4 regions of the Mesorhizobium sp. B2-5-4 genome follow, and region 2 is predicted to be linked to each of the others. Evidence: predicted binding sites of a transcription regulator. Region 2 holds the regulator's gene; each other region holds the start of a gene.
What was found. The regulator PhoB, encoded in region 2, activates phosphate uptake and scavenging genes when phosphate is short. The targets are predictions, from matches to a motif close to TGTCATNNANCTGTCAT.
Positions count from the first base shown of each region.

Region 1: the regulator PhoB is predicted to act here: its motif matches at 3,187-3,203, upstream of FJ492_RS23705 (LTA synthase family protein).
Region 3: the regulator PhoB is predicted to act here: its motif matches at 4,714-4,730, upstream of FJ492_RS02580 (DUF1045 domain-containing protein).
Region 4: the regulator PhoB is predicted to act here: its motif matches at 5,397-5,413, upstream of ppk2 (polyphosphate kinase 2).

Region 1 is NZ_VFUR01000022.1:61,685-69,579, reverse strand. It holds gene FJ492_RS23710 (pilus assembly protein) at 1-1,177, shown strand, start outside; gene FJ492_RS23705 (LTA synthase family protein) at 1,220-3,181, opposite strand; gene fabD (ACP S-malonyltransferase) at 3,427-4,380, shown strand; gene fabG (3-oxoacyl-[acyl-carrier-protein] reductase) at 4,438-5,175, shown strand; gene FJ492_RS23690 (acyl carrier protein) at 5,398-5,634, shown strand; gene fabF (beta-ketoacyl-ACP synthase II) at 5,669-6,925, shown strand; gene mltG (endolytic transglycosylase MltG) at 7,035-7,895, shown strand, end outside.
Region 2 is NZ_VFUR01000006.1:223,061-230,955, forward strand. It holds gene FJ492_RS10075 (sugar ABC transporter permease) at 1-32, opposite strand, end outside; gene xylF (D-xylose ABC transporter substrate-binding protein) at 175-1,215, opposite strand; gene FJ492_RS10085 (ROK family protein) at 1,484-2,731, shown strand; gene phoB (phosphate regulon transcriptional regulator PhoB) at 2,734-3,423, opposite strand; gene phoU (phosphate signaling complex protein PhoU) at 3,443-4,150, opposite strand; gene pstB (phosphate ABC transporter ATP-binding protein PstB) at 4,176-4,979, opposite strand; gene pstA (phosphate ABC transporter permease PstA) at 4,976-5,827, opposite strand; gene pstC (phosphate ABC transporter permease subunit PstC) at 5,831-6,814, opposite strand; gene pstS (phosphate ABC transporter substrate-binding protein PstS) at 6,881-7,895, opposite strand, start outside.
Region 3 is NZ_VFUR01000002.1:11,676-19,570, forward strand. It holds gene iolC (5-dehydro-2-deoxygluconokinase) at 1-480, shown strand, start outside; gene iolD (3D-(3,5/4)-trihydroxycyclohexane-1,2-dione acylhydrolase (decyclizing)) at 518-2,368, shown strand; gene iolE (myo-inosose-2 dehydratase) at 2,478-3,395, shown strand; gene FJ492_RS02570 (DUF3329 domain-containing protein) at 3,458-3,670, shown strand; gene iolB (5-deoxy-glucuronate isomerase) at 3,805-4,617, shown strand; gene FJ492_RS02580 (DUF1045 domain-containing protein) at 4,872-5,579, shown strand; gene FJ492_RS02585 (alpha-D-ribose 1-methylphosphonate 5-triphosphate diphosphatase) at 5,615-6,754, shown strand; gene phnN (phosphonate metabolism protein/1,5-bisphosphokinase (PRPP-forming) PhnN) at 6,751-7,380, shown strand; gene FJ492_RS02595 (COG4280 domain-containing protein) at 7,513-7,895, shown strand, end outside.
Region 4 is NZ_VFUR01000004.1:107,337-115,231, reverse strand. It holds gene FJ492_RS06630 (enoyl-CoA hydratase/isomerase family protein) at 1-954, opposite strand, end outside; gene FJ492_RS06625 (DUF2066 domain-containing protein) at 1,116-1,937, shown strand; gene hemB (porphobilinogen synthase) at 2,050-3,081, shown strand; gene FJ492_RS06615 (dihydrofolate reductase family protein) at 3,524-4,168, shown strand; gene ppk2 (polyphosphate kinase 2) at 4,371-5,291, opposite strand; gene FJ492_RS06605 (aldo/keto reductase) at 5,574-6,617, shown strand; partial or broken gene FJ492_RS06600 (glycosyl transferase family 90) at 6,645-7,616, opposite strand; gene FJ492_RS06595 (glycosyl transferase family 90) at 7,868-7,895, opposite strand, start outside.

The DNA.
Region 1 (7,895 bases), on a different contig from region 2:
GGCGCTCAGGGCCGCGACCAAATCATTGCTCGATACTCTCGAATCGACAAAATCGCCGACGCGCCAGGTCCGTGCCTCACTGGTGCCATTCGTCACGGCCGTGAACGTCAACGGCGACGGGTTCGACCCGTCCTGGATCGATATGGACGGCAAATCCTCGACCAACGGCATAAATTTCCCCGTCATCGACGGCAAACGCCCGAACCACATGGCGCTGTTCAAGCAGCTCAAGGACACCGGATGGGCCGAGCCCGGATGGAACGACACGGGATGGAAGGGCTGCGTGGAGGCGCGGCCCGGCGCCTACAACATTTCCGACACGCCGCCCGATCCGACCAAGCCCGACACGCTGTTCGTTCCCTATTTTGCGCCGGATGATCCCGGAGATGCGCAGATGCCGTCCGGCACCTATGGCAATGAGGCAAAATACTACAACAATTCTTATCTCGCCGACACCGGCGACACTGTTAAGCTGGACAAACAGAAAGGCAACAACCGGCTCGGCATCGACTTCAGCGGCCTCGGCAGCGATCCCGACAAAGCCACCAAGGAAAAAGTCGCCAAATATGTGGCGCCAGACAAGGAACTTATCACCGAGACAGGAACTTCCATCACCGTTGGCCCGAACCGTTCCTGCCCGACCCCTGTCGTTCCCTTGACCGAAGATTTCGACAAGCTGCGCAAGGCGGCAAGCCAGATGACCGAGTGGAACGGCTCGGGCACCAACGTGTCGGAGGGCCTGTCGTGGGGCATGCGTGTGCTGTCGCCCGCTCCGCCTTATACCGACGGGGCGCCGTGGAAGACGCCTGGCATCAGCAAGATCGTGCTGTTGCTCACCGACGGTGAGAATGTCGTCTATGGTGCCAGCGAACAGCCGACGAAATCCGACTACACATCCTATGGCTATCTGGCGGGTGGCCGCTTCGGGTCGGATAACCAGGCCACGGCGGCCCGCAATGTCGACGGCTGGACCAAGAGCGTCTGCACGCAGTTGAAGAACGAGGCGGTGCAAATCTATACTCTGGTGCTGCAATCCGACACGCCCGCCAACCGTACGCTTTACAGCGCCTGCGCTTCCGACCCGAGCAACTATTATGCCGTCAATGACCCGACCAAACTGCCGGACGTGTTCCTGCAGATCGCCAACAAGTTCTCGAAGCTGCAATTGACGAATTGAACCGATGGCCCGAGAGCATCGGGCCTGAGCCGACCGGTCGGCTCAACTCGTATGGGAGACAACCTTGTCGACCGTTTCAGGGAAGAAGTCGGGTGCCGCGAGGCGTTTGCCGAACATCATGTCATATTGCAACAGACGGAAATCGCGGATCGCCGGGTCGATCTCCTTCTGCCGAGCCCAGTCGGACGTCGCCTCGCCCGTCGGCGTCAGCAACAAGTTGCGGTCGACGACGCGATAGCGCTCCCGCATCTCGCCCAGGAAACCGGTGTAGTAGGGGTGGGTGATGCCCGCGGCGGTCAGGATATGATAGGGCAGGAAGGCAGGGCTCACCGTCCCCAGATTCGCGACCGGGCCCGAGCGGTTCGACCAGATGATCAGCGGTGTCGCGTGGTGTTCGAGAGCCGCCTCCGGTGTCGGTTCCTTGCGTGGCGCGACATTGTCCTTCAGGAAGCCGGTCTCGACATAGACCGGTCCGAGCGGCGGCAGGTGGTCACCGAAAAAGGCGACAATCGTTGGCCGCTCGCGCGTCTTGGCCCATTCGATCAGCCGCTCGAGGCCGCGGTCCGCGTCGGCTGAACCCTCGGCGTAGGAGATCAGCGAGTCACGCGCCCACTGGCTGATCGGGGCTTGCACCGAGTGGGTCGGGTTTGAATAGCGGTTCGGTTCATACGGGCCATGGTTTTGCAGGCTGACGGCGAAGAAGAAGACCGGGTCGTCGCTGGCGTTGGCTTCCCGGATGATCTCGTCGGTCATCGCGGCGTCGGATGCCAGCGGTCCGCGCTTTTCCATGGGCGGCAGCGTCTCTTCCGATTTGAAGTCGTTGAAGCCGAAATCGGCATAGACCGCGCCGCGATTCCAGAACCAGTTTGTGCCTGGATGGATGGCGCGTGCCCTATAGCCTTCGCTCTTCAGGAAGGTCGCCATCGACGGCGTCGGGGTGCGTACATATTGCTGGTAGGGGATGCTGCCGGCCGGCAGGAAGGCGTTCGAGAACCCGGTAAGCGCTTCGAATTCGATGTTGGCGGTCATGCCGCCGAATTCAGGCGAGAACATCGAGCCGGAGCGGAGCGCCCGCACATTGGGGATCGGATCCGGGGTGATGGTGACGCCGGGCAGTTTGGTCGAATCCCAGAAGGATTCGCTCATGACGACGATGATGTCGGGCTTCTCGGTAGGTACCGAGGCCGTCACATTGGTTCGGTCAATGGCCGCAATTGCCTTGTCGGAATAGCCTGGTGGTGCCGAGACATGCGCCATCGGCACGTTGAGCGCGAAGGCGAGCGCAAAGCCGTTGGAGGCATAGTTTTCCTTCTGGTCCCACATGATGGGGATGATCTGCAGCCGGTCCCGCGTCCACGAGAAAGTGGCGTAGTCCATGATCGAGACGAAGAAGGCGAGTAGCGGCACCGCCAGCGTCAGCCGGGCAAGGCGGCCCTTGTGGCTGAGGGCTGGAACCTCGCGGCGCCAAAGCCGCCAACCGTAGACGAGCAGGGACAGGCCGGCGACGATGCCCGCGACCATGGCGAGCGCGGTCATAGGCCGCTCGCGCACCAGCAGCGGCAGCAGGGCGAAGATCTGGCGGGCATAGAGAAAATCCGTCGGATAGAGCGGATCGCCGAGATAATGCGACTTCTGGTGGCCGACAAAGGCCAGCGACAGGGTCAGCGGCGCCACGATCATCAGGCTCTGATGACTGCGCCCGAGGACCGCGTCGAGACCGATCAGGACCAGCGCGAACACGACGATGGTTGTCCAGCCCGGCTTGAACGGCTGCAGGAAGAAGGAAACGGTGCCGGCAACATCGCCGCGCACGATCAGTTCGATGGCGAACACCAGCACGGCCGAGATCGCCAGGCTGATCAGCCCGTAACGGACGACCGGCCATCGCCGGCCCGGGAGATAGCCGGTGGACGGATCGTCTTCCAGGAACTGCGGCACGGCGTTGCCGGCACGTTTAAAGCTCTTTGCCACTTTAACTTCCCACCCCAAGACAATCCATGTCATTCGATTGTCATATAATTGTCACGCAAAGCTAGCGCCTGTGACGAAAATAAGAAGAGCCAGCAAACGATTCGTGAGCGGTTTTCATCAGGTGTGATCGCCGCAAAGCCCTTTGGGAACAGGCGCTCGGCGCATGGTTCGGATTAGGCGCCGGGTTGAACCGGGCTTGACTTGGCGGCCTGCCTTGCGTCACAGGCAGGGAAAATTCGTAGTATCAGGCAAGCAAAACAAGTCTGGGGAGCCCTCGCATGGCCGTCGCATTCACCTTTCCAGGACAAGGAAGCCAGGCTGTCGGCATGGGCAAGGATTTTGCCGATGTCTTTCCAGAGGCGCGCAGGATCTTCCAGGAAGTCGATGACGCGCTTGGCGAAAACCTGTCGAAGCTGATCTGGGAAGGTCCCGAAGAGACCCTGACGCTGACGGCCAATGCGCAGCCGGCCCTCATGGCGGTGTCGCTGGCGGCGATCAGGGCGCTGGAAGCGCGCGGTTTCTCGCTGAAGGACAAGGTCGCCTATGTCGCCGGCCATTCGCTGGGCGAATATTCGGCACTCGCCGCCGCCGGCTTCGTTTCCGTTGCCGATGCCGCCCGTCTGCTGCGCATTCGCGGCAACGCCATGCAGGCGGCGGTGCCGGCCGGCGAGGGCGCCATGGCGGCGATCATCGGATTGGAGCAGGCCGATGTCGAAGCTGCCTGTGCCGAGGCCGCCCTGGGCGCTGGCAAGGGCGCTGCCTGCCAGGTGGCGAACGACAATGGCGGCGGTCAGCTGGTCATATCAGGCACGAGAGCCGCGGTGGAACTGGCGGCGAGACTGTGCACCGAAAAGGGTGCCAAACGGGCCCTGATGCTGCAGGTTTCGGCGCCTTTCCATTCCGCGCTGATGACACCGGCGGCCGAGATCATGCGCGAGGCGCTGGCGAGCGTCGCGAGGGCCGCGCCGGTGGTGCCCATCGTCTCCAACGTCACCGTCACTCCGACTAGTGACCCCGATGAGATCGCACGGCGTCTGGTCGAACAGGTGGTTGCCCGCGTGCGCTGGCGCGAAACGGTGGAATGGTTCGGCGCCAACGGCGTCTCCACGCTTTACGAGATCGGCGCCGGCAAGGTGCTTTCGGGCCTGGCGCGGCGCATCAACCGCGACATCGCCACCGCCTCTGTAGGTTCCGCGGCCGAGGTCGAGGCGGCATTGGCGGCGCTTGCATAAAACGCCATTTGATACCATCCCTATGCGGGGTGCCCTCTTCTCAACCTGGAGACAAAAATGTTCGAATTGACCGGCCGCAAGGCGCTTGTCACCGGCGCAACGGGGGGCATCGGCGAGGCGATCGCCAGGGTGCTGCATGCGCAGGGCGCGATCGTCGGCCTGCACGGCACGCGCCTCGAGAAACTGGAAACGCTGGCCTCCGAACTGGGCGACCGGGTCAAGCTGTTCCCGGCCAACCTGTCGAACCGCGACGAGGTCAAGACACTCGGCCAGAAGGCGGAGGCCGATCTCGAGGGCGTCGACATTCTGGTCAACAATGCCGGCATCACCAAGGACGGCCTGTTCGTGCGCATGTCGGACGCCGACTGGGATATGGTGCTGGAGGTTAACCTCACCGCCGTTTTCAGGCTGACCCGTGAACTGACCCACCCGATGATGCGCCGCCGCCATGGCCGCATCATCAACATCACTTCGGTGGTCGGCGTGACCGGCAATCCCGGCCAGGCGAATTACTGTGCCTCCAAGGCCGGTATGATCGGCTTGTCGAAGTCGCTGGCGCAGGAGATCGCCACCCGCAACATCACCGTCAACTGCGTCGCTCCGGGCTTCATCGAATCGGCGATGACCGACAAGCTCAACGACAAGCAGAAAGAGGCGATCATGGCGGCGATCCCCACGAAGCGCATGGGCACCAGTGCCGAAGTGGCGTCCGCCGTTGCCTATCTGGCTTCGAACGAGGCCGCCTACGTAACCGGGCAGACCATTCATGTGAATGGCGGTATGGCGATGATCTGAGTGAGGATCTGAGCAAGGTCCGCGGTAACATCGCCGCGCTGTGAAAACCCACCATTTCGGCTTGGACCTTGGCTATTTTTCGTGTAATGCGGCCCGCAACCCGGCGGTTCGGGCAAAAACCGGTCCGTGGCCGTTGCGTTTCCGGCAGGACCATCTTTCAGCTTGATTAGCGGCATTCCGCCCGCTAACGAAGACAGACAACCAAAAGACGAGGATGCCCAAATGAGTGACACCGCAGAGCGCGTCAAGAAGATCGTCATCGAACACCTTGGCGTCGATGCCGACAAAGTGACGGAGCAGGCGAGCTTCATCGATGATCTGGGCGCTGACAGCCTCGACACGGTCGAACTGGTCATGGCGTTCGAAGAAGAATTCGGTGTCGAGATCCCCGATGACGCAGCCGAGACCATTCTGACCGTCGGCGATGCGGTGAAGTACATTGACAAGGCTTCGGCCTGACGCTTTCGGCAGTCATCACCGGGGAGGACCTGCGATGAGGCGTGTCGTCGTCACGGGCCTTGGCCTGGTTTCACCGTTCGGCATGGGCTTCGAGCACGGCTGGAAGGAACTGCTGACCGGCCGCAGCGCTGCCAAGCGCGTCACCGAGTTCGAGGTGGACGATCTTGCCTGCAAGATCGCCCACGTCATTCCGCGTGGCGACGGCTCCAACGGTACGCTCAATCCCGAATCCATTCTTGAGCCGAAGGAACTTCGCAAAATCGGCGACTTCATCCTGTACGGGATCGCGGCCGCCGATGAAGCGCTGAAGGATTCCGGCTGGCAGCCTTCAACCGAGGAGGAGCGTTGCGCCACTGGTGTGCTGATCGGCTCCGGCATCGGCGGTCTTGAGGGCATCGCCGAGAACGCGATCATCCTCAAGGAACGCGGCCCACGCCGCATCAGCCCGTTCTTCATTCCCGGAAATATCATCAATCTCGTGTCGGGCCAGGTTTCGATCCGGCACGGATTGAAAGGCCCCAACCACGCTGTGGTCACTGCTTGCTCGACCGGCGCGCACGCCATCGGCGACGCCGCCCGGCTGATCATCTTCGGCGATGCCGACATCATGCTGGCCGGTGGCGCCGAATCGCCGGTGACCCGGCTTTCGCTCGCCGGCTTCGCCGCCTGCCGGGCACTCTCGACCGAGCGCAACGATAGCCCGCAAACGGCCTCGCGGCCTTACGACCGCGACCGCGACGGCTTCGTCATGGGCGAGGGCGCCGGTGTCGTCGTGCTGGAAGAGCTCGAGCATGCCAAGGCGCGTGGAGCGAAGATTTATGCCGAGGTGACCGGCTACGGCCTGACCGGCGACGCCTATCACATCACCGCACCGGCAGAAGATGGCGACGGGGCCTTCCGTTGCATGACGGCGGCGCTGAACCGGGCAAAGCTTACGCCAGCCGATGTTGACTACATCAATGCGCACGGCACCTCGACCATGGCCGATACGATCGAACTCGGCGCTGTCGAGCGGCTGGTCGGCAATGCGGCGTCCAAGATTTCAATGTCGTCGACCAAGTCGTCGATCGGCCATTTGCTGGGAGCAGCCGGCGCGGCCGAAGCGATCTTTTCGATCCTCGCCATCCGCGACAATATCGCACCGGCGACCATCAACCTCGACAATCCCGAACGCGAAACCGCGATCGACCTGGTGCCGAACAAGCCACGCCCTCGCCAGATCGACGTAGCCCTGTCCAATTCCTTCGGCTTCGGCGGCACCAACGCCTCGCTCGTCTTCCAGCGGTATTAATGGCTGACGGTCCGGCTACCGGGCAATGCTTTGGCGTGCCGTCAATTTTGCCATATTCGCCTCTACTCTGCCGCAGGGGATTCGTTGAGAGATCGAACGGTAGGGCGAAATGAACACAAATCCGTCAGACAACGGAGAATTCGGGCAAAGGCCGGCGAATACCGGGCCGATCGTGCCGAAGACGGCCAGCGAGGCGCTGCGGCCGGAAGCCGGAACGCCGCCGCCGAAACGCTCGCGCGCTTCGCGCAGCCAGGTCGTCGTGTTCATGAACTTCGTCATCTCCTCGGTGATGCTGATGGTTCTGGCGGCGGGCGTGGCCCTCTATTTCGGCAAGCAGGAGTTTACCGAGCCCGGCCCTTCCGCCAATGGCGACACTTTCCTCGTCAAGCCCAACACTGGCGTCCAGGATATCGCCGACCAGCTTGAGCGTCGCGGACTAATCAGCGACGCCCGCGTATTCCGCCTCGGCGTGCGTGCCTTCGGCAACGATTCCGCACTCAAGGCCGGAGAATACGAGATCAAGCCCAGGGCATCCATGCGCGACATCATGGAACTCCTGAAGAGCGGCAAGTCGGTGATGTACTCGCTGACTATTCCCGAAGGGCTGACGGTCGAGCAGGCCTTGCAGCGCATCGCCGACGAACCCGCCCTGAGCGGCGATATGCCGGCGAAGACGCCCCCCGAGGGCAGCCTTGCCACCGACACGCTGCGCTTCACGCGTGGCGCAACGCGTCAGCAGATGGTCGAAAAGCTGCTCGCCGATCAGAAGAAACTGGTCGATGAGGTGTGGCAGCGGCGCGCGCCGGATCTGCCCCTGGCCAACGTCGAGGACTTCGTCACCCTGGCCTCGATCGTCGAGAAGGAAACCGGCAAGGGCGATGAACGCTCACGGGTGGCTGCTGTCTTCCTGAACCGGTTGGCCAAGGGCATGCGCCTGCAGTCCGATCCGACCATCATCTATGGTCTGTTT
Region 2 (7,895 bases):
TCGGCCTGCAGGTTGGACGTCGTGTCGGTCATGATTTCCTCCAACCGGCTGGCCGTCTGACGCGGATGCCGAACCCAGCCTAGAAGCTATCCGCGTGATGCGGAAACACAAATCTTTTTGAGAAAACGCCGCGGCTTGGGGGCCGCGGCGCCTTCATTCTTCAAGCGGTCAAACTCAGTTGCAGGCCGCGACGCTGCCGGCGGCGACGCCCGCGCAGACTTCGTCCTTCTTGATCCAGCCGGCGTCGATGACGAGGTTGAGATTGTCCTTGGTGATGGCGACCGGGGTCAGGAACAGCGACTTGACGGTGTTGCCGCCAGGCGTCGTGAAGTCCTTCGCGCCGGCGATGTCGGTCATCTTCTTGCCGTCGGCGAGCTGCGAGGCGATCTCGGCGGCGTTCTTGCCGAGTTCACGCGCATCCTTCCACACCGACACGGTCTGGGTGCCGAGCGCGATGCGGTTGAGCGCGGCGTGGTCGCCGTCCTGGCCAGAGACCGGCACGGTGCCGGCGAGCCCCTGCGCCGTCAGCGCCGCGACGACGCCGCCGGCGGTGCCGTCATTGGCCGCGACCACGGCGTCGACCTTATTGTCGTTGGCGGTGAGGAACTGCTCCATGTTCTTCTGGGCGTTGGCGGGCAGCCAGCCGTCCGTATAGGCTTCGCCGACATTCTTGATCTTGCCGCTGTCGATGGCTTCCTTCAGCACTTCCATCGAGCCCGAGAACAGGAAGTCGGCATTCGGGTCGGCACCCGAGCCCTTGATGAAGACGTAATTGCCTTCAGGCTTGACCTTGAACACCTCGCGAGCCTGCATGCGGCCGACTTCCTTGTTGTCGAAGGTCAGGTAAAAGACGTCCTTGTTCTCGATCAGGCGGTCATAGCCGACGACCGGAATGCCCTCGTCGAGCGCCTTCTGCACCGCTGGGCCGATGGCCGAAGCATCCTGCGCCAGGATGATCAGCGAATTGGCGCCCTGGGAAATCAGGCTTTCGACATCGGTCAGCTGCTTGCCGGGATTGGACTGCGCATCGGCGGAAATGTACTTGTCGCCCGCGGCCTCGATCGCTTTCTTCATGGCGGCCTCGTCGGTCTTCCAGCGCTCTTCCTGGAAATTCGACCAGGAAACGCCGATGACCTTGTCCTTCGCCTGCGCCACCGACGCCAGCGTCAGCGACATGGCGACACCCGCCAGGATGGCGACTGTGAATCTCTTCATGGTATATCCTCCCTGCGCCGCGTATGGCGCGACCAAACTGGCCCGAAGGCCGGCATAGGCCCTATTTTTTCGAGCCTCGAAAAAACACTGATCCATCGTCGGAACACTGTCAACATCGATTCTGATGGATTTTGAGGTGCCGGGAGCCTTTTTTCGAGTCCCGCAATAAATAAATGACAGCTCCTGCCGCATCTGCCAGTATTCGGCCCATTGCCGGAGAGGTTCGAGGGGGTGTCAAGAACCGCGGCGACGGGAGGATGTGGGAAGCATGTCGGTCGGAATCCGCCACGACGATCTGCGCCGGCGCAACCGCGCCATGGTGATTGCAGCCGTGCGTCAGGGTGGTCAGCCCTCGCGCACCGAGATCGCCGCCACCACCGGCCTCAGCCACTCGACCATATCGGCGATATCAGCCGACCTGATCGACGAGGGTATCCTGACCGAAGGCAAGCCGAACGAAGCCGGTTCACTGAAACGCGGCCGGCCGCAGGTTGGCCTTGGCCTCAACCCCGAGGCCGCGGCTGTGATGACCGTGGTGCTGTCGCTGAATTTCCTGTCCGTCGCCGTCATCGATTATTCCGGCCAGGTGGTCGCCGAGGAACAGCGACGGCTGGACACGCTGACCATGTCGCGCGAGGCGCTGATCGGCGAATGCACGGCAATAGTGCGGCGGCGCCTCGAGGACCCCGATCTCGACGTCCGCAGTATTGCCCGCATCGCGCTGGCGATCCAGGGCATCACCGACAGCGAGGCGCGTGCGATGCTGTGGTCGCCGATCACGCCGCAGACGAACATTCCCTTCGCCGACATACTTGAAGCCGAGTTCGGCATCCCCGCCACCATGGAGAACGACTGCAACATGATGGCGGTGGCGCTGCGCTGGCGCGACCCCGAACGCTACCGCGACGACTTCATCGCCATCCTGCTCTCGCACGGCATCGGCATGGGCCTGGTGCTGAAGGGCGAGCTGTTCACCGGCACGCATTCATCGGGAGGCGAGTTCGGCCACATGATCCATCGCCCGGGAGGCGCGCTCTGCCGCTGCGGACGGCGCGGCTGCGTCGAGGCCTATGCCGGCAACTACGCCATCTGGCGCAACGCCAGGCAGCTTGGCGAGGACGCCGAACCGGTCGCAGATGTCAGCGATGCGCAGATGCGGACACTCGCCGCGACGGCAAGGGAGAAAGACGGACCGGAGCGCGAAGCCTATCGCAAGGCCGGCGAGGCGCTGGGCTATGGGCTGGGCAGCCTGTTCGCGCTGATCGATCCCGCACCCGTCGCCATGGTCGGCGTCAGCGCCGCCGCCTTCGACCTGATCGAGCCGGCCTTGCGCGAGGCCATCGGCCAGACCGCCGGCGGCCAGCATTCGGAATCGATTTCCTTCGACACCGAGCCGAACGAGCTGCCGCTCATCCGCGAAGGTTGCGCTATGCGCGCATTGACCTTCGTGGACCAGGAGATTTTCGCGCCGGGCGTGCTGGCGAGGCCCGGCGTTCCGGGCAAGAATGTAGCCTGATTTCAGTCTTCGCGGATCGCGTAACCAGCGCCGCGAATGGTGCGGATCACGTCCGGCATACGGCCGTTGTTGACCGCCTTGCGCAGCCGGCCGACATGCACGTCCACGGTGCGTTCATCGATATAGATCGTCTCGCCCCAGACATTGTCGAGCAGCTGGCTGCGCGAGAACACGCGGCCGGGATGACGCATCATGAATTCGAGCAGGCGGAACTCGGTCGGTCCGAGCCGGATCTCGCTCTTCTTGCGATAGACACGGTGCGATTCCCGGTCGAGCACGATGTCGCCGACCTTGAGCACGCTGGACAGCACTTCCGGCTTGGCGCGGCGCAGCAGCGCCTTGACCCGGGCCATGAATTCCGGTGTCGAGAACGGCTTGACCAGATAGTCGTCGGCACCGGTCGAGAGGCCGCGCACGCGGTCGCTCTCCTCGCCGCGCGCCGTCAACATGATGATCGGCAGCCTCTCGGTCTCGGGCCGCATTCGCAGGCGCCGACAGAGTTCGATGCCGGAAACCGCCGGCACCATCCAGTCGAGCACCAGGAGGTCGGGCACGTTCTCCTGGAGGCGGATCTCGGCTTCGTCGCCGCGTGTCACCACCTCGACCTGGTAGCCTTCCGATTCCAGATTGTAGCGGAGAAGCACGCCGAGCGGCTCCTCGTCCTCCACCACCATGATGCGTGGCGCGATCATCGATTGATCATCCCTGCCGTCAAGCCGCCGGCACCGACATCGCCGTCTCGTCCTGCTTCGGACGGTTGGCGGGCAGTTGCGTGCCGGTCAGCACATAATACGCATTCTCGGCGATGTTGGTCACGTGGTCGCCGATGCGTTCGAGATTCTTGGCGCAGAACAAAAGATGCGTGCAAGCCGTGATGTTGCGGGGATCCTCCATCATGTAGGTCAGGAGTTCGCGGAACACCGAAGTGTATTTGATGTCGATGCGTTCGTCGTCATTCCTGAGCTTGGCGAGGGCGGCGGCATCGCCTGCCGCGTATTCCTCGACTACCCCCTGCACCTGGATCAGCACCAGCTGCGCCATGGAATCTATCGAGTGCGACAGATCGCGCGGGGTGGCGGTAAGGCCGACGGAGCCGACGCGCTTTGCAATGTTCTTGGCAAGGTCGCCGATGCGTTCGAGATCGCCCGCCATGCGGATGGAGCCGACGACATGACGCAGATCGTCGGCCATCGGCTGGCGCTTGGCGATCAGGGTGATGGCGCGATCGTCGAGTTCGCGCTGGCGCGCGTCCATGATGGCGTCGTCGGAGACGACGCGCTGTGCCAGCGCATTGTCGGAATTCAGCAGCGCCTTGGTGGCGCCGCCGACCATCGTGCCGGCAAGATCGCCCATGTCGCTGATCAGCTTGCTGATCTGTCCGAGATCCTCGTCGAAGGCTGCGACTGTGTGTTCGGCCATGATCCTGGTCCTCGTATGCGTGAGATCAGCCGAAGCGGCCGGTGATGTAGTCCTGCGTGCGCTTCTCGCGAGGCGACGTGAAGATCTTCTCGGTCTTGTCGAATTCGACCAGCTCGCCCAGATACATGAAAGCCGTCTGCTTCGAGACCCGCGCGGCCTGCTGCATGTTGTGTGTGACGATGACGATCGTGTAGTCGGCCTGCAACTCGTCGATCAATTCCTCGATCTTGGCAGTCGACAATGGGTCGAGCGCCGAGGCCGGCTCGTCGAGCAGGATGACCTCCGGCTTCACCGCCACGGTGCGGGCGATGCAAAGCCGCTGCTGCTGGCCGCCCGACAGACTGAGGCCGCTGGCATTGAGCTTGTCCTTGACCTCGTTCCACAGCGCGGCGCGCTTCAGCGCCTGCTCGACACGGCCGTCCATCTCGGCCTTGCCGATCTTCTCATAGAGCCTGACGCCGAAGGCGATGTTCTCATAGATCGACATCGGGAACGGCGTCGGCTTCTGGAACACCATGCCGATCTTGGTGCGCAACAGGTTGAGATCCTGCGAGCGGTCGAGAACGTTCTGGCCGTCGAGCAGCACCTGACCCTCGGCGGTCTGCTTGGGGTAGAGTTCGTAGATGCGGTTGAAGACGCGCAGCAGCGTCGACTTTCCGCAACCCGACGGTCCAATGAAGGCCGTCACGCTGCGCTCGGGCAGCGACAGCGTGATGTCCTTCAGCGCCTTCGACTGGCCGTAGTAGAAATTGAGGTTCTTGACCTCGATCTTCGCCTTGGCGGCCGCCTCGGTGGCAATCGTCATGTCTGGAGACAACATCTGGCTCATTTGTCCTCTCTGCGTCCGGTCAGGCTGCGCGCAAAGATGCTGAGCGCGAGAACCGTCAATGTGATTATGAGTGCGCCGGTCCAGGCCAGTTGCTGCCATTCCTCATAGGGGCTGAGAGCGAACTGGAAGATGGTGACCGGCAGGCTGGCCATCGGCGCGTTGAGGTTGCTCGACCAGAACTGGTTGTTCAGCGCCGTGAAAAGAAGTGGCGCCGTCTCGCCGGAAATGCGGGCGATGGCCAGCAATATGCCGGTGACGATGCCGGACATCGCCGCGCGGTAGGCCACCGAACGGATGACCACCCAGCGTGGCGCGCCAATCGCCGTGCCGGCCTCGCGCAAGGCGTTCGGCACAAGGTTGAGCATGTCCTCGGTGGTGCGCACCACGACGGGAATGACCAGGATGGCCAGTGCCACGGCACCGGCGATGGCCGAGAAATGCCCCATCGGCCGCACCATCAATTCGTAGACGAACAGGCCGATGATGATTGAGGGCGCCGACAGCAGGATGTCGTTGATAAAGCGTACCACGGTGGTGAGTTTCGAAAAGCGGCCGTATTCGGCCATGTAGGTGCCGGCCAGCACGCCGATCGGCGTGCCGACGACGATGCCGATGATGGTCATCACGATGCTGCCGTAGATGGCGTTGAGCAGGCCACCGGCATCACCGGGCGGCGGGGTCATTTCCGTGAACACCGAGAGCGAAACGCCCGACAGACCCTTATAGAGCAGCGCGCCGAGGATCAGCGCCAGCCAGGCAAGGCCGATGCCGGCGGCGATGACGCAGAGCGTCATCATCACGCCGTTCTTGCGCTTGCGGCTCTGGTGAAGCGATGCGGCTGTCGACATCGGTCAGACTCCGGTACGGGCATCGATGCGCATCAGCATGTACCGGGCGATGGCAAGGATGAGGAAGGTGATGACGAACAGGATCAGGCCGAGCGCCACCAGCGAGGAGGTGTAGAGATCGCCGACGGCTTCGGTGAATTCGTTGGCGATGGTTGCCGAGATCGTCGTTGCCGGCGCGAACAGCGAGGCGCTGATCCGGTGGGCGTTGCCGATGACGAAGGTGACCGCCATGGTTTCACCGAGCGCACGGCCGAGAGCAAGCATGACGCCGCCCATTATGCCGATGCGGGTGTAGGGGACGACGACCCGGCGTGTTACCTCCCAGGTCGTGCAGCCAATGCCGTAGGCGGACTCCTTCAGCACCGGCGGCACCGTGTCGAACACATCCTTGGTGATCGAGGTGATGAAAGGCAGGATCATGATGGCCAGGATCATCGCCGAGGTCAGCAGGCCAATGCCATAAGGGGGCCCGGCGAACAGGCTGTTAAGGCCGGGAATGCCATGGAACACGCTGATGATGAAAGGTTGCACTGTCGTCTGCAGGAACGGTGCCAGCACGAACAGACCCCAGATACCGTAGATGATCGAAGGAATGCCGGCCAGCAGCTCCACCGCCATGCCGATTGGGCGCCGAAGTGGGCGCGGGCAAAGCTCGGTCAGAAAAATGGCGATGCCGATGCCGAGCGGCACGGCGATCAGGATAGCGATGGCCGAAGTGATGATGGTGCCATAGATCGGCGCCAAGGCGCCGAATTTCTCGGTAACGGGATTCCAGCTCTCGGTGGTCAGAAAGGAGAAGCCGAAGGTCGACAGTGCCTGCCAGGAACCGGCGAACAAGGAGATGGCAACGCCGCCGAGCAGCACCAGCACGAGAATGGCGGCGGCGCGGGTCAGCCCATGGAAGATCGAATCGGTCAACGCGAACCGTCTGACGGTGGCGTCGCGTGAACCTCGAATGGCTGGCAAGGCTTCCTGGGCAGCGCTCATGTCAAGCTCGGCTCTTTGTGTTGATTGAAAAGGAGCGCCGCGGGGCGGCGCTCCTCCAGAAAGATATTACTCGCCGGCGTAGACGGGCTTGCCGTCGGCCTTGATGTCGGCCTTCCACGAAGCCTTGATCAGGTCGACGACGCTATCGGGGATCGACACATAGTCGAGCGCCTTGGCGGTTTCCTTGCCGTCCTTGTAAGCCCAGGCAAAGAACTTGAGCGCTTCGCCGGTGGCCGCGGCATCGTCCGGAGCCTTGTGGATCAGCACCCAGGTCGAGGCGGCGATCGGCCAGGTGGCGTCGCCGGGCTCGTTGGTGATGATGACGTTGAAGTTCTTCGCGCCCTTGAAGTCGGCATTCGAAGCGGCGGCGCCGAAGGATTCGAGCGACGGCTCGACGACCTTGCCGGCTGCATTCACCATCTTGGAGTAGGACAGCTTGTTCTGCTTGGCATAGGCATATTCGACGTAGCCGATGCCGCCGTCGGTCTGCTTGACGGTGTTTGCAACGCCTTCGCTGCCCTTGGCACCGACGCCGGTTGGCCATTCGACGGCCGTGTCCGAACCAACCTTGTTCTTCCAGTCGGGCGACAGTTTCACCAGGTAGTCGGTGAAGTTGAAGGTCGTGCCCGAACCGTCCGAGCGATGCACGACCGCGATCGCGGTCGACGGCAGGGTGAGCGAGGGGTTCAGCGCCTTGATCGCGGCGTCGTCCCAGGTGGTGATGGCGCCGAGATAGATCTGGGCCAGCGTCTTGCCGTCGAGGACGAGTTCGCCCGGCTTGATGCCCGTGAGGTTGACGATCGGCACGATACCGCCCATCACCATCGGGAACTGCACGAGGCCGTTCTTTTCGAGGTCTGCGTCGGACATCGGCTTGTCGGTGGCGCCGAAGGTCACGGTCTTGGCGATGACCTGCTTGATGCCGCCGCCGGAGCCGATCGACTGGTAGTTGAGGCCGATGCCGGTATCCTTCTTGTAGGTGTCGGCCCATTTGGCGAACACCGGATAGATGAAGGTCGAGCCGGCGCCGGAAAGGTCAGCTGCCATTGCTGCGGAAAGGGTGAGGGTGGACGCCGCAGCC
Region 3 (7,895 bases), on a different contig from region 2:
GAAGAACAGCAGCAGAAGCTGCGCGCGCTGTTCGAGGCCGCACGCAAAGTCGGCCGGGAACTTCTGATCGAGATCATCGCCGGCAAGCATGGCAAGCTCGACGATACGACGATCCCGCGCGCGCTGGAGGAACTCTATGCGCTCGGCATCAAGCCGGACTGGTGGAAGCTCGAACCGCAGGCGTCGAGCGGCGCCTGGGCCAGGATCGAGGCGGTGATCCTGAAGCACGATCCCCGGTGCCGAGGCATCGTACTGCTTGGCCTGGAAGCGCCGCAGGACGAACTGGAAGCGGCGTTCGCCGCCACCGCCAAGGCGCCCATCGTGAAAGGCTTTGCCGTCGGCCGCACCATCTTCGTCCACGCCGCCGAACAATGGCTGGCCAGCAAGATGTCGGATGAGGAGGCTGTCGCCGACATGGCGTCGCGCTTCGAACAACTGACCGAAGCGTGGCTTGCCGCGCGCGGCCGCAAGGCGGCATAACAAGGCGCTGCATAAGGACTGCGGAGGAAAAACCGATATGACCAAGACAATCCGCCTGACGATGGCGCAGGCGCTGACCCGCTTCCTGTCCCACCAGATGACCGACATCGACCGCAAAAAGGTGCCGATTTTTGGTGGCGTCTGGGCGATCTTCGGCCATGGCAATGTCGCCGGCATCGGCGAAGCGCTCTACCAGGTGCGCGACCAACTGCCGACCTTTCGCGCCCATAACGAACAGGCGATGGCGCATGCGGCGATCGCCTATGGCAAGGCCAACTTCCGCCGTCGCTTCATGGCTGCGACCTCTTCGATCGGCCCCGGCGCGCTGAACATGGTGACGGCGGCAGCACTTGCCCACGTAAACAGGTTGCCCGTCCTGTTTTTGCCGGGCGATGTCTTCGCCAACCGCATTCCCGACCCCGTGCTGCAGCAGGCCGAGGATTTTTCCGACGGCACGGCGACGGTCAACGACTGCTTCCGGCCGGTGTCGCGCTATTTCGACCGCATCACGCGGCCGGAACAGATCATCCCGGCGCTCAATCGCGCCATGCAGGTGCTGACCGACCCGGCCGATTGCGGCCCGGTGACGCTTTCGCTCTGCCAGGATGTACAGGCCGAGGCCTATGACTATCCCGAGAGCTTCTTTGCCGAGCGGATCTGGCGCCAGCGGCGGCCGCGTCCGGACCGTGGCGAACTGGCGGCCGCGGTCGCGGCACTCAAGGGCGCCAGGAAGCCATTGATCATCGCCGGCGGCGGCGTTCTCTATTCGCAGGCTTCCGATGAACTGGCCAAATTCGCGCAAGGCGCGGGCATTCCGGTCTGCGAGACGCAAGGCGGCAAGTCCTCGCTGCCGGACGATCACAAGCTCAACATGGCGGCGGTTGGCGTCACCGGCACCTCGGCCGCCAACCGGCTGGCGGAAGAGGCCGATGTGGTGCTTGCCATCGGCACGCGGCTGCAGGACTTCACCACCGGCTCGTGGGCGCTGTTCAAGAAGTCCGGCAAGACCATCATCGGGCTCAACGTGCAGCCTTTCGATGCCGGCAAACACCGGGCGCTGCCGCTGGTCGCCGACGCGGCCGAAGGGCTCGCCGAACTCGCCGCCGCGCTGCAAGGCTGGAAGGCGCCTGAGGCCTGGACCGACAATGCGGTCACCGGCAAGAAAGCCTGGCAGGCCGACGCGGCCAAGGTGACGGCCTCGACCAATGCCGCTTTCCCCTCAGACGCGCAGGTGATCGGCGCCGTGCAGCGCGCCATGGGCTCCGGCGTGACGCTGCTGCATGCCGCAGGCGGCCTTCCCGGCGAATTGCACAAGCTCTGGCAAGCGGGCGCGCCCGGCTCCTACCATGCCGAATACGGCTTCTCGACCATGGGCTACGAAATCGCCGGCGGGCTCGGCACCAAGATGGCCAAGCCCGACGATGAGGTCGTGGTCATGATCGGCGACGGCTCCTATCTGATGCTGAATTCCGAGATCGCCACCTCGGTGATGCTTGGCCTCAAGCTCACCATCGTGCTGCTCGACAACAGGGGTTTTGGCTGCATCAACCGGCTGCAGATGGCGACCGGCGGCGCCAACTTCAACAATCTCCTGAAGGACTCGCGCCACGATATTTTGCCCGACATCGACTTCGCCGCGCATGCGGCGAGCATGGGGGCGATCGCCGAGAAGGTGCCGTCCATCGCCGAGCTGGAAAACGCGCTGCAGAAGGCCAAGAAGAACGACCGCACCACCGTGCTGGTCATCGACACCGATCCGCTGGTTTCCACCGACGCCGGCGGCCATTGGTGGGACGTGGCGGTGCCGGAAGTGTCCGCCCGCAGCCAGGTCAACGCGGCGCGCAAGGTCTATGATGAGAAACGGCAGATGCAGACCATCGGCGATTGATGTCGGCGCCGAGGCTCCTCCCTTCTCCCGTTTACCGGGAGAAGGTGCCGGCAGGCGGATGAGGGCGGCTCCAACGAACAAGAAACTGTTTTAGCACCGGAGTGACGACTTGAAAGCCAAACTGGGCATGTCCCCCATTGCATGGTGGAACGACGATCTTGCCGAACTCAGCGATGACGTGTCGCTGGAGGAATGCTTGCGCCAATCGCGCTCGGCCGGCTTTACAGGCATGGAGATGGGCCGCCGCTTCCCCAACGATCCCGCCGTCATGCTGCCGATCCTGAAGGCCGCCGACGTGACGCTCTGCGGCGGCTGGTTCTCGGGCACGCTGGTCGACGAGGAAATGGCTGCCAACAAGGACCGCATCCAGCCGATGATCGACCTGTTCAAGGCGGTTGACGCGCCTTGCATCGTCTATGGCGAGGTCGGCCGCTCGATCCAGGGCGACCGATCCAAGCCGCTCGCCACCAAGCCGAAGCTCACCAGTGATGAGATGAAAGCCTACGCGCGGCGCTTGACGGAATTCGGAGAATGGTGCGCCGAGCAAGGCATGCCGCTTTCCTATCACCATCACATGGCGGCCGTGGTCGAGACCGAGCCGGAGCTCGATGCCTTCATGCGCCATTCCGGCGAAGGCATCCCGCTGCTGCTCGATGCCGGACACCTCGCGTTTGCCGGCGGCGACGTGCTGCGCGCCATCGACAACCATCACAAGCGCATCAGCCATGTCCATGTGAAGGATGTGCGCATGGATGTGATCGACAAGCTCGACCGTACGAAGCAGTCCTTCCTCGACGCCGTGGCGCTCGGCGCCTTCACCGTGCCGGGCGACGGTTCGCTCGATTTTGGCGCCATCGTGCAGCGCTTCGCGGATCATGGCTATGAAGGCTGGTTCGTGGTCGAGGCCGAGCAGGATCCCAGGAAGAACCCGCCGCTCAAGATGGCTGAGGTCGGCTACAAGGAGCTGATGCGGGTGATGACGGATGCCGGCTACACCGTCGAGACACAAGGCTTTCCGAGTGCCTGAAGGCTGGATTCACGGTGCCGCGCGGTCTATCTGAGGCAGATTGCTGAGTTACGGATGGCGCGATGAAAGATTATGAACACCCGTTCTTCCGCCCGCTTTGGCGGCGCATCGCCGTCGTCGCGGTCTGCCTGATCTGGTCGGTGATCGAATTCGCTTCCGGCACGCCGTTCTGGGGCGTGATCGCGCTCGGTTTCGCCGGCTACGGCGCCTGGCAGTTTTTTTATCTCTACAAGCCGGCTGAAGAAAAAGAGGCCGAGCCCGAACCGAAGGAGTGACTGGTCGCGTAGGCGATTAGCTTGCAGCGCCTCGGCCAATCTGAGGCGTCTGCGATGATCGTTTTGAACAACCGGTGAAATCGTCGGCCTGGACAAGCTGCAACCCGTCAAGCCACTGGAACAGGAGAGACAAAATGTCCAAACTGCTCGTCAAAGCCGACAAGGGCCATGGCCGCGTCGCGCATGTGACGCCGAAAAGCGCCGGCTGGACTTATGTCGGTTTCGACCTGCATCGGCTGAAACCAGGCGAAAGCGCCTCGGGAAAGACGGGCGACCGTGAAGTCTGCCTGGTGTTCGTGACCGGCAAGGGTACCGCGACAGCCGCCGGCAAGGACCTCGGCCTGCTCGGCGAGCGCATGTCGCCTTTCGAGGGCAAGCCGTGGTCCGTCTACGTGCCGCAGGGATCGGACTGGTCGGTGACGGCCGATACCGAGCTGGAACTTGGCGTGTGCTCGGCGCCCGGCCTTGGCGGCGGCCTGCCGGTCCGGGTGATCGGACCGGACGATCTCGGCCAGGAGGTGCGGGGCAAGGGCACCAACACGCGCTACGTCACCAACATCCTGCCGGAAGGCCAGCCCGCCGACTCATTGCTGGTGGTCGAGGTCATCACGCCCGGCGGCCACACGTCGAGCTACCCGCCGCACAAGCATGACCAGGACAACCTGCCCGCTGAATCCTATCTCGAGGAGACCTACTACCACCGCCTCAACCCGCCGCAGGGCTTTGCCTTCCAGCGCGTCTATACCGACGCCGACAAGGATGGCCGGCGCGCGCTGGACGAAGCCATGGCGATCGAGGACGGCGACGTGGTGCTGGTGCCCAGGGGCTATCATCCCTGTGCCGCCTGCCACGGCTATGACCTCTATTATCTCAATGTGATGGCCGGGCCGAAGCGGACGTGGAAATTCCACAATGCGCCCGAGCACGAATGGTTGATGAAGGCCTGACCGCTCTGCGTTTCCGGCTGAACCTATTGGTCCAGCTTTGAAAAATCGTCGGCTAACGACCCTGAGGGTCGATTTGCCTTCGAAAACCCTTCAAAGCTTCGTCAATCCGTCATGGAAATCACCTATGGCAACGGTTCCAGTGCATGTCGCCCAAAAGTGCGTAGCGGTTTTGGGACGACGACATGCACCAAATGAAGACTTAAAGCGCGTCGCACCCTCACTTCAAACGCGGCGCGCTTTAACGAGGACTTCCCATGCGTTATGCCATTTATTTCACTCCCCGGCAGGACGAGCCGCTGGCGCGAATCGCCGCCAACTGGCTGGGCCGCGACCCGTTTGGTGCCGCGACCAGGCCTGTTGAGGCTGTTGCCGACTTGTCTGCGGCGGAAGTGGCCTTCCACACCGCTTCGGCGCGCCGCTATGGCTTTCATGCCACGCTGAAAGCGCCCTTCCACCTGGCTGCCACAGAGACCGAGGCTTCGCTGCGCGCGGCGCTCGACCGTTTTGCCGAAGCAACGCCTGTCGTGACGGTCCCGCGCCTTGTCGTCAGCCAGATCGACGGCTTCTTCGCGCTTGTGCCGGATGGTCCGCTGCCTCCGCTCAACCGCTTCGCCGACGACGTCGTGCGCGATTTCGACCGGTTTCGCGCTCCGTTGAGCGAGGCCGAGATCGAGCGGCGCAGTCCGGATTCGCTGAAGCCGGCCGAGTTTCGCAATCTCTGCCAATGGGGTTACCCCTATGTCTTCGACACCTTCCGCTTCCACATGACCCTGTCCGGCCGAGCCGGACCGCAGGAAAGCCCCCGGCTGCGCGCGGCGATCGACAGCCTTTTCGCCGATGTGTTGCGCCAGCCCGTGCTGGTGGATGCGCTGACATTGTTTGTCGAACCCGAACCCGGTGCGCCGTTCATGGCGCTTTCCCAGCACGGCCTCGGACGCCGCCCGGCCCGGAAAATCGCCTGAACGAACCCGACTGCAAGAATCAAGGACTACCCGCAATGACCGTCGAAACTGTCCTTTCCAACGCCCGCATCGTTCTTGCCGACGAGATCGTCGAGGGTTCACTGGTGCTGCGCGACGGCTTTATCGCCGGCATCGATGCTGGCACTGGCCGCATCGGCGAGGACATGGGCGGCGACTATATCATTCCCGGGCTGGTCGAACTCCACACCGATCATCTCGAAGGCCATTACGCGCCGCGGCCGAAAGTGCGCTGGAACCCGATCGCCGCGGTGCTTGCCCATGACGCGCAGGTCGCGACCGCCGGCATCACCACCGTGCTCGACGCGCTCCGCGTCGGCATGGACGAAGACGCCGACCTGACATTGGACGACATCCGCAAGCTGGCCGATGCGATCGAGGACAGCGTTGCGCAGGACCGTCTGCGGGCCGATCATTTCCTGCATCTTCGCTGCGAGGTTTCAGCGCCGGATTGCCTCAAGGCATTCGCCAATTTCGACGGCGACGAGCGGGTCAGGCTGGCATCGCTGATGGACCATGCGCCGGGCCAGCGCCAGTTCGTCAATCTGGAAACCTATGCCTACTACTACCAGCGCAAGCTGAAACTCTCGGATCGCGACTTCCAGAAATTCTGCGAGAAGCGGATGGACGAATCGGCACGCAACTCCGGACCGAACCGCGTCTTCATCGCCGCCGCCTGCCAGGAGCGCGGTATCGTGCTCGCCAGCCACGACGACGCCACGTCGGCCCATGTCGACGAGGCCATTGAGCAGGGCGTGCGGGTGGCCGAGTTCCCGACCACCGAGGAAGCGGCGCGGGCCTCGAAGGCCGCCGGGCTCGGCGTGCTGATGGGCGCGCCCAATGTCATGCGCGGCGCCTCGCATTCGGGCAATGTCTCGGCCCGCACCTTGGCCAGCGACGGCCTGCTCGACATCCTGTCCTCCGATTACATCCCCTTCAGCCTGATCCAGTCGGCCTTCTTCCTCGGTGACATGGTCGAAGGCATTTCGCTGCCGCAGGCCGTCGCCATGGTTTCGAAGAACCCGGCGCAGGCCGTCGGCCTTGACGACCGCGGTGTCATCGAGCAGGGACGCCGCGCCGATCTGGTGCGCGTGCGCGTCGACGATCACGTTCCGGTCGTACGCACCGTATGGCGGCAGGGACGCCGGGTGGCATGATGGTGTCGGCCTTGATCGAGCGCGAACTGTCCGCCGAAACCTTTCCGATCCGTCACGGCGTCTTTGTCGCTGTCGTGGGCCCGAGCGGTGCCGGCAAGGACACGGTGATCGGTTATGCCAAGGCGCTTTTCGCCGACGAGACGCAACTGGAGTTCGTGCGCCGCGTCATCACCAGGCCGAGCGACGCGGCGAGCGAGGATCACGACACGCTGGCCGACGCCGCCTTCGCCGAGGCCGATGCCGACGGCGCCTTCGCCATCTCCTGGGAAGCGCATGGCCTGCGCTATGGCCTGCCTGCCGATGTCGACTGGTCCGTCTCCAATGGCCACGTCGCCGTGGCCAACGTGTCGCGCGCGATCATCCCCACCTTGCGCGAACGCTATGCCAATCTGGCAATCGTCGAGATCACCGCTTCGCCCGAGGTGCTGGCGGAACGGCTGGCGATGCGCGGCCGCGAGTCGCGCGGCGAAGTGCTGGCGCGGCTGGCGCGCAGCGCCAATGTGACCTTGTCCGGTCCGGGCGTCACGTCGATCGACAATAGCGGCCCGCGCGAGGTGGCCGGCGAGCGCTTCGCCGAGCTGCTGCGCAAGGCGATGGCCTTTTCCGACATGTCGGGCCTGATCTAGAGCCGGGCCCGCTTCACCCGTTTGCTTGCGCTGCCGCCGGAACGCTTGGGGATGCTGGCCGCCTAGGGTGATTCTGGATTACGATCCGGAATTCGCCCCGGGAATCAGGGTCGAGCCAGACAGGAAGCCTTGATGCAGACATTGACACCCGTCCTCTCGACAATCACGGCGGCATTTCTCGCCTCCTTGGTCGAAGTTGTCGAAGCTTTCACCATCGTGCTTGCGGTCGGGGTGACACGCAGCTGGCGTCCGGCACTGACGGGCGCCGCGCTGGCGCTGGCGCTGCTGGCGGCCCTGGTGCTGGCGTTCGGGCCGCTGCTGGCGCTGGTGCCGGTCACGACGCTGCAGTTCGCTGTCGGGGTGCTGCTGATCCTGTTCGGCATGCGCTGGCTGCGAAAGGCCATCCTGCGCAGCGTCGGCGTCATCGCCCTGCATGACGAGGAGGCGGCCTTCGCCAAGGAAACCGCGGCGCTGCACCGGCAGGCCGACGACCGGCGCGCCGACTACCTCGCCGG
Region 4 (7,895 bases), on a different contig from region 2:
TTGCGGCTTGGAGCCCTTGTCGATGATAGCGGCGCGGATGCCCTCGTAGAAATCGTGGCCAGCCAGCATGCGGTTCAGGATGCGGAACTCCATCCTCATGCAGTCGTCCATCGACAATGTCTGCCCGGCGCTGATCTGCCGCCAGGCGACGCGAAGGCTGGTCGGCGAGCGCATGCGGATCGTCGCCAGCGTCTTGGCCGCGAATTCGTCCTTGCCCGCGCGATCCAGGCTGTCGATGAGGTCCGGCAGCGAGGGTTGGGCGAAATGGCGGGAGATCGCCTCCAGGATGGGCCTGTCGGTCTCCCGCTTGGCCGGAACAAAGAAACCGCGCAGCACCGATTCCGGATCGCCCGTCAGCGCCAGCCGGTCGAGGAAGCTCGGCTGGTCCTCGGCCTTGATGGTGTGGGTGGCCAGCCCCGACCACAGCGCATCGCCATAGCGGATGCGGTTACCGGTCAGCGCCAGGTACATGCCGAATGAACCGCCAAGGTCGGGCAGCAGATGACTGGCGCCGACATCGGGGAAAAAGCCGATGCCGACCTCCGGCATGGCGAACTGGGCATTCTCGGTCATCACCCGGTGTGAACCGTGGAAGGAAATGCCGACCCCACCGCCCATGACGATGCCGTCGATGAGCGCCACATAAGGTTTCTTGAAACGGGCGATGTAGGCGTTGAGCCGATACTCGTCGGCGAAGAACTCGACCGGCGGCTTTCCAGCCCGGCCGGCTTCATAGATGTGCAGGATATCCCCGCCGGCCGAAAACGCCCTGCCCTCTGCCTTGACCACGACGACATCCACGCCGTCGTCCCGCTCCCAGGAGCGCAGGGCCTCGCCCAGCGCCTTGACCATGCGATGGGTGACGGCATTGAGCGCCTGCGGCCGCGTCAGGGTGACGACGCCGGCCCTGCCCAACCTTTCGAAGCGAATTTCGTCGCCTCCACCAAAATCCATCGCCAGAGAATCCTTCCCCGCGCCTGCGGGACTGAAGTGCTAAAGGCGGCGCATGGGTGCGTCAATGGCAGCAGTCTGTCCGCCGCGGTCTTGGCGGCAAGTGGCGGCCGATGCTAGACGTTGGCGGCCATTACGGCAGGCCAAGAGCCGGATAGTGAGCCATGCCGCAGTTTTTGCGCCTTGTCCTTGTTCTGAGTTGCCTGTCTGCGTTGTGGGCAACCAATGTTCCCGCCAGGGCAACCGACCTTGGCGATCTTTACCAATCGCAGACCATCGTCACCGGCCAGGGTGAAGAAAACCGCCAGCTCGGCTTCAAGACTTGCCTCGACAAGGTCCTCGTCCGTGTTTCGGGCGATCAGCGGCTGCTTGCCAGACGCGAAATGGACGCGTTGCGCGACAAGGCCGGCAGCTTTGTCGACAGCTTTCGCTACCATGACCGGCTGGAGGGTATTCCGATCCATGACGAGCAAGGCACGCATGACCGGCCGCATGACCTCACCTGCCTCTACAAGCCTGATGTGATCGACAAGGTGCTGGCATCGCTTGGCAGCAGGCCCTGGCTTGGCGAGCGGCCGACACTCGCCGTCTTCCTCACGACTGAACAGGGCACTCGGCATTTCGTGCTGAGCGCTGAGGAAGGCCACGGCGAAACGATGCGCGAATCCTTCATCAATGCCGCCGGTCCAACACTGATACATGTCGTCTTTCCGAAGGCTGCGGAGCTTGGCGACCTGGGCGAAGAAGCGTTGCGCGCGGCTGACATGGCAAAGTTGGATCGGCTGGCCAAACAGGCAGGTGGCGACCGAGCGCTCGCCGGCAGCATCGTATGGAGCGATGAGGAGCTAGGCTGGATCGCCGATTGGCGACTGGCCGATCAGGGCAAGACCTGTCGTTGGCAGGTGCGCGGTGTCAGCTTCGACGAGGCGTTCCGCGTCGCGATCCGTGGCGCGGCACAGATCCTTTCGGGCAATGGGCAGCCCTGATCAATAGGCGTGGTGGGACAGCGCCGTGGCAGCTTTGACCCCTGGCACAAACGTGTCGCATTGGTCAGCACCAAGGGCTCGTGCTAAAAGCCGCCGATCCGGAGTTTTGGCCATGAACAAATTCACCCCAGCAAAACCTGCCGGCGCGCGCAGCGTCGACGACGTCACCGGCAGCCGCCGCCTGCGCCGCATGCGCAAGGCCGACTGGTCGCGTCGGCTCGTGCAGGAGAACAGGGTTTCGGTCGACGACCTGATCTGGCCAATCTTCGTCGTCGAGGGTAGGAATGTCCGCGAACCGATCGCTGCCATGCCCGGCGTCTTCCGCCTGTCGGTCGACCTTGCCGTCAAGGAGGCCGAACGCGCGGCCAAGCTCGGCATCCCGGCTCTTGCCACCTTCCCCAATGTCGATCTCGGCCTGCGCGACCAGACCGGCTCGCACATCCTCGACCCGGAAAACATCATCAACCGCGCCACCCGCGCGATAAAGGAGGCGGTGCCCGAGATCGGCATCATCACAGACGCGGCGCTCGATCCGTTCACCAGCCATGGCCATGACGGCATTCTGCGCGACGGCATCATCGTCAATGACGAAACCGTGGAACAGGTCGCGGCGGCGGCCGTCATCCAGGCGGCTGCCGGCGCCGACATCATCGCGCCATCAGACATGATGGACGGCCGTATCGGTGCCATCCGCGACGCGCTCGACGCCAACGGTTTTCAGGACGTGGCGATCATGTCCTACGCCACCAAATTCGCCTCGGCCTTCTACGGCCCCTATCGCGAAGCCGTCGGCACCGCCGGCCTGCTCAAGGGCGACAAGAAGACCTATTATATCGACCACGCCAATTCGGACGAGGCGGTGCGCGAGGCCGAGCAGGACATCGCCGAGGGCGCCGACATGCTGATGGTGAAGCCCGGGCTGCCCTATCTCGACATCATCCGCCGGCTGAAGGACGAATTCCAGATGCCGACCTTCGCCTATCAGGTGTCGGGCGAATATTCGATGATCAAGGCGGCCGGCGCCAATGGCTGGATCGACGGCCAGAAGGCGATGCTGGAATCGCTGCTCGCCTTCAAGCGTGCCGGCTGCGACGGCATCCTGACCTATTTCGCTCCCGAAGTGGCGGAAATGCTGAAAGGGTAGTCTCAAGGTCCCGGGCAAGGCCTTTCAGTAGATGTCACCACTCTTTCGAGCGGTCGGCGGTTCCTTCGAATTCCCGCTGACAAAAACCGGCAGCTGCAGCTAAAATAACCGCGCGGCCGGAGGCGGCCGGCAGCCCGCACCTCGGCCAAGAGGTACGGCTAACGCCTCCAGAGGATGCTTCCTGACCCGGTTCCCTGTCGGCCTCGTCAATGCGGGCACCACATCCGTTTCGTGAAATTTACAGGCGAATGAGTTGATATCGCGGCTGACTCGACGGCCGCCACTGGCGTCCGTGCCGACCGCTACACAACAGTCTGGACATCGCTTGGTGCAAAGGTCTGGATAGATGTCTTTCGATCCGAAAAATACCGCTTGCAATTCACAATCAGTTTGCTAGAAGAAAACCACTTGCAAAATACAACTGGTTACCGAGGAGGTCTTCATGTCCAAGCTTCGCGTCAACGCTTTCAGCCTGTCCCTCGACGGCTACGGCGCCGGGCCTGATCAGAGTCTGGAAAATCCGCTCGGCGTCGGCGGAATGGCCCTGCACAAATGGGCTTTCAGCACCCGCACCTTCCGCAAGATGTTTGGCGAGGAAGGCGGCGAGACAGGCGTCGACGAGGACTTTGCGGCGCGCAGCTTCGAGAACCTCGGCGCCTGGATCCTCGGCCGCAATATGTTCGGCCCGATCCGGGGTGAATGGCCCGACGACAAGTGGAAGGGCTGGTGGGGCGACAATCCGCCCTATCATGTGCCGGTGTTCGTGCTGACCCACCACGAGCGGGCGCCCATCACGATGGAAGGCGGAACGATTTTCCATTTCGTCACCGGCGGGATCCATTCGGCGCTAGAGCAGGCAAAATCAGCGGCCAGCGGCAAGGACGTGCGGGTCGGCGGCGGCGTCTCCACCATCCGGCAATATCTCCAGGAGCGGCTGATCGACGAGATGCACCTGGCAATCTCACCGGTGCTGCTGGGCAAGGGAGAAAACCTTTTTGCCGGCCTCGACATGCCCAACCTTGGTTATCAGTGCACCGAACAGGCGGCAACGGCACTTGCCACACACGTGGTCATCAACAGGGCTTAGGCCGAGCCCTTTTGGCGCAGCTCCTTTCTCCCCGTCACTATACCAGGAGAAAGGTCCGGCAGGACAATGAGGGGCGGTGCTGCCGAACGAAGATGATGCTGGCGTAGTCCTGCGAATGGCGGTCTAACCAGTTAGCCCTGCGCCCCTCTCATCCGCCCTTCGGGCACCTTCTCCCCGTGAAACGGGGAGAAGGAAAGGTTCCTCAATATTTCTCCGGCACGTAAAGTTCGCGCGGCAGGACCTGGCGTTCGTATTCGGGGTTGAAGACGCGCTCCGGCAGCGTGATCTCCTCGTGCGGCACGTCTTCGTACGGCAGCTGCTTCAGCAGATGATCGATGCAGTTCAGGCGCGCGCGCTTCTTGTCGTTGCCCTCGACGATGAACCAGGGCGCTTCGGGGATGTTGGTGCGCGCGAAAGTCTCCTCCTTGGCCTTGGTGTACTGTTCCCAGCGCACACGTGACTGCAGGTCCATCGGCGACAGCTTCCACTGCTTCATCGGATCATGGATGCGCATCAGGAAGCGCATCTGCTGTTCTTCGTCGGTGATCGAGAACCAGTATTTGACCACGGTGATGCCCGAGCGCACCAGCATGCGCTCGAACTCCGGCACGTCATGGAAGAACTCCTCCACCTGCTCGGGGTTGGCAAAACCCATTACCCGTTCGACGCCGGAGCGGTTGTACCAGGAGCGGTCGAGCAACACGATCTCGCCGCCTGCCGGCAAATGCGGGACATAGCGCTGGAAATACCATTGCGACTTCTCGCGTTCAGTCGGCGCCGGAAGCGCCACGACGCGACAGATACGCGGGTTGAGCCGCTGGGTGATGCGCTTGATGACGCCGCCCTTGCCGGCGGAGTCACGGCCCTCGAAAATCACCACCAGTTTCTTCTTGTGATAGGCGACCCAGGATTGCAGCTTGATCAATTCGGACTGCAAGCTGATCAGGTCGCGAAAATATTGCATGCGATCGATCGAAGGCGGATGCGAGTTCTTGTAGATCTTGGCGATCTCCATCGACAGCGCCGGCTCCGACATTTCGAGCTCATAATCTTCGTCAAGCGTGTCGGCGAGCTCGGCTTCGAGCCAGTCCTTGGCAGGGGAATTCTTTTTTAGCTCGGTCATATCAGCTGCTCCGCTTGCAAGCCCTGTCGGTTACCACTGGCGCCCCAATTTCTGGCCAGCGGCCAAGAATGGAAACACCTGAGCCGACTTCAATATAGGCCGGCGGTGACGGTTTTATTGCAGCCCGGGCGCGATTGCCGCCACGGCGGATTCGGCGATGTGTGATCGATCCAATGTCATTCTACGGCGACAAGCCGGCCGAATTGTCCTACAAATCCGCGGTCGCGTTCCAGGCCTGCCCCTTGGCGGCACGCCTCTTCAACAAAATCGTGAGGATCTGACATGGAATACCGCACCCTTGGCCGTTCGGGCCTGAAGGTTTCGACACTGACGCTTGGCACCATGACCTTCGGCGGCTCCGGGCCCTTCGCCGCGGTCGGCAACAGCGATCTCGCCGAAGCCAAGCGGATGATCGATATGTGCATTGACGCCGGCATCAACCTCATCGACACCGCCAACGTCTATTCGAACGGCCTGTCTGAAGAGATTATAGGCGAAGCGCTCGGCGGCAAGCGCAAGAACGATGTGCTGATTGCGTCCAAGGCGCGGATGCGGATCGGCAAGGGCCCGAACGACGAAGGCCTGTCGCGCCACCATCTGATCCGCGAATGCGAGAGAAGCCTGAAGCGGTTGAAGACCGATGTCATCGACATCTATTTCGTCCACCAGTGGGACGGCCTCACCCCGCTCGAGGAAACCGTTGCCGCGCTCGACACTTTGGTCAGCCAGGGCAAGGTGCGCTACATCGGCTGCTCCAACTATTCCGGCTGGCAGGTGATGAAGGCGCTTTCCATCAGCGACAGCCGCCACCAGCAACGCTTCGTCACCCAACAGATCCACTACACGCTGGAAGCGCGCGAGGCCGAGTACGAGCTGCTGCCGATCTCGGTCGACCAGGGGCTGGGCGTGCTGGTCTGGAGCCCGCTCGCCGGCGGCCTGCTGTCGGGCAAATACCGCCGCGACAGCCCGACCGCCCGCCAGCTCGCCGGCTGGTCCGAGCCGCCGATCCGCGACGAGGACCGGCTGTGGCGGATCGTCGATCTGCTGGTCGACATCGGCAAGGATCGTGGTGTGTCGGCGGCGCAGGTGGCACTTGCCTGGCTGCTCGGCCGCCCTGCCGTCTCGTCGCTGGTGATCGGCGCCCGCAACGACGTCCAGCTGAAGGACAATCTCGCGGCCGCCGCCCTGGAGCTCGGCACCGAGGAACGCCAGCGCCTCGACGCCGTTAGCCGACCGCCCCTGCTCTACCCCTACTGGCACCAGCAACTGACGGCGAAGGATCGCTTCGGCCCCGCCGACATGGTTCTCGACCGCAGCGACATCTGATCAGCGGCGTCGGGCCGAGCACAAGAGCTAGGTCCCGATGAACCGCCAGAGCTCGGGATCGGGTTCGATCTGGCCGCTGAGCACGAAATATTTGTAGAGGACGAGCAGGGAGATCGCCTGCTCGTCCCGTTCATTGGAAAATTTGCCGCAATAGGCATTGGCCGCGGCGATGATGCGCTCCGCCGCGGCCGGATGCTGCTCGAAATAATCTATCTTTTCACGAAGATCGGAGAAGTCCGGGTCGAGCGGCGCATAGTGGACACCGGCCTCGAGCTGGCTCTCGCCAAACCATGTTTCGTAGGTCGGCGGCGGCATCAGACAGAGCGAGTTGGAATTCATGATCCATTTGAGGTTGGTCGCCACGTCATTGCCCTCCAACGAGACGATGTAGCGATAGCGCAGATGCTGGCTGATGCTGAGGAACGGCTGGCTGTACTCAGCCGGTGCACTGCGCTTGTGCGAACCGACGTCGCAGAACGGCAAGCCGCGCGCGACATCCAGGAACCGTGTCCTGATCGGATTGTTGAGGTCGCCGCGCCAGACCACGACCGGGCGTTTGTCGGCGAAGGCGACGGTGTCGACGGGCATGTGGAAGTGGCGAAACTTGTTGAACTTCATAACGACAGCGTTGCCGTTGTCGACGCTGATCGGCCGATCCTTGACGAGCGTCGGCAGCTTGGGCACGCCTTTGACGTCGCCGAACTTCAGGTCGATGAGCAATGACGGATCGAAATAGCGGGCAAATTCCTTCAGGTCGTAATAATACATGCTCGGTTCAAACGGCATCTTGTCGATGCGCACGGCATCCGGGCTTGGCGTAAAAGCGTTCTGCAGCTTGTTGTAGTGATTCAGCCGTCGGCGCACGGCTTCATTCGAGAGTCTGGCCTGTTCCAGGCGGCCCGCCAACCGTCGTCGGAAGATCGCCTAGGGTGCGATATCGCGCATGACGTTTCGCGCGTAGTAGAAGACCCTTGCCGTCGTCCGTTGTATGGTGGCCATCGTTCTCGTAGTCTAAAACAAGCGCCACTAAACAGACAACAGCCGGGATGGTTGCCGCAGCGTTGCGCATCTTTAGTGCACGCATTCCGGCAGTGCCCGGACACGTGATGGCCGGCCTCGACGAGACGCGCCGGGGATGCCGCGGCAACTACAGCATGTCGCGGCGAACAGGATTCGCCCGACCTGCTGTAAGCTTCTGATTTTATGCATGTCGTTATCCCGGAACCGAGGACACTTCCGGGCGACATGCATTAGCCCGTTATGTAGCGCCACACCTCG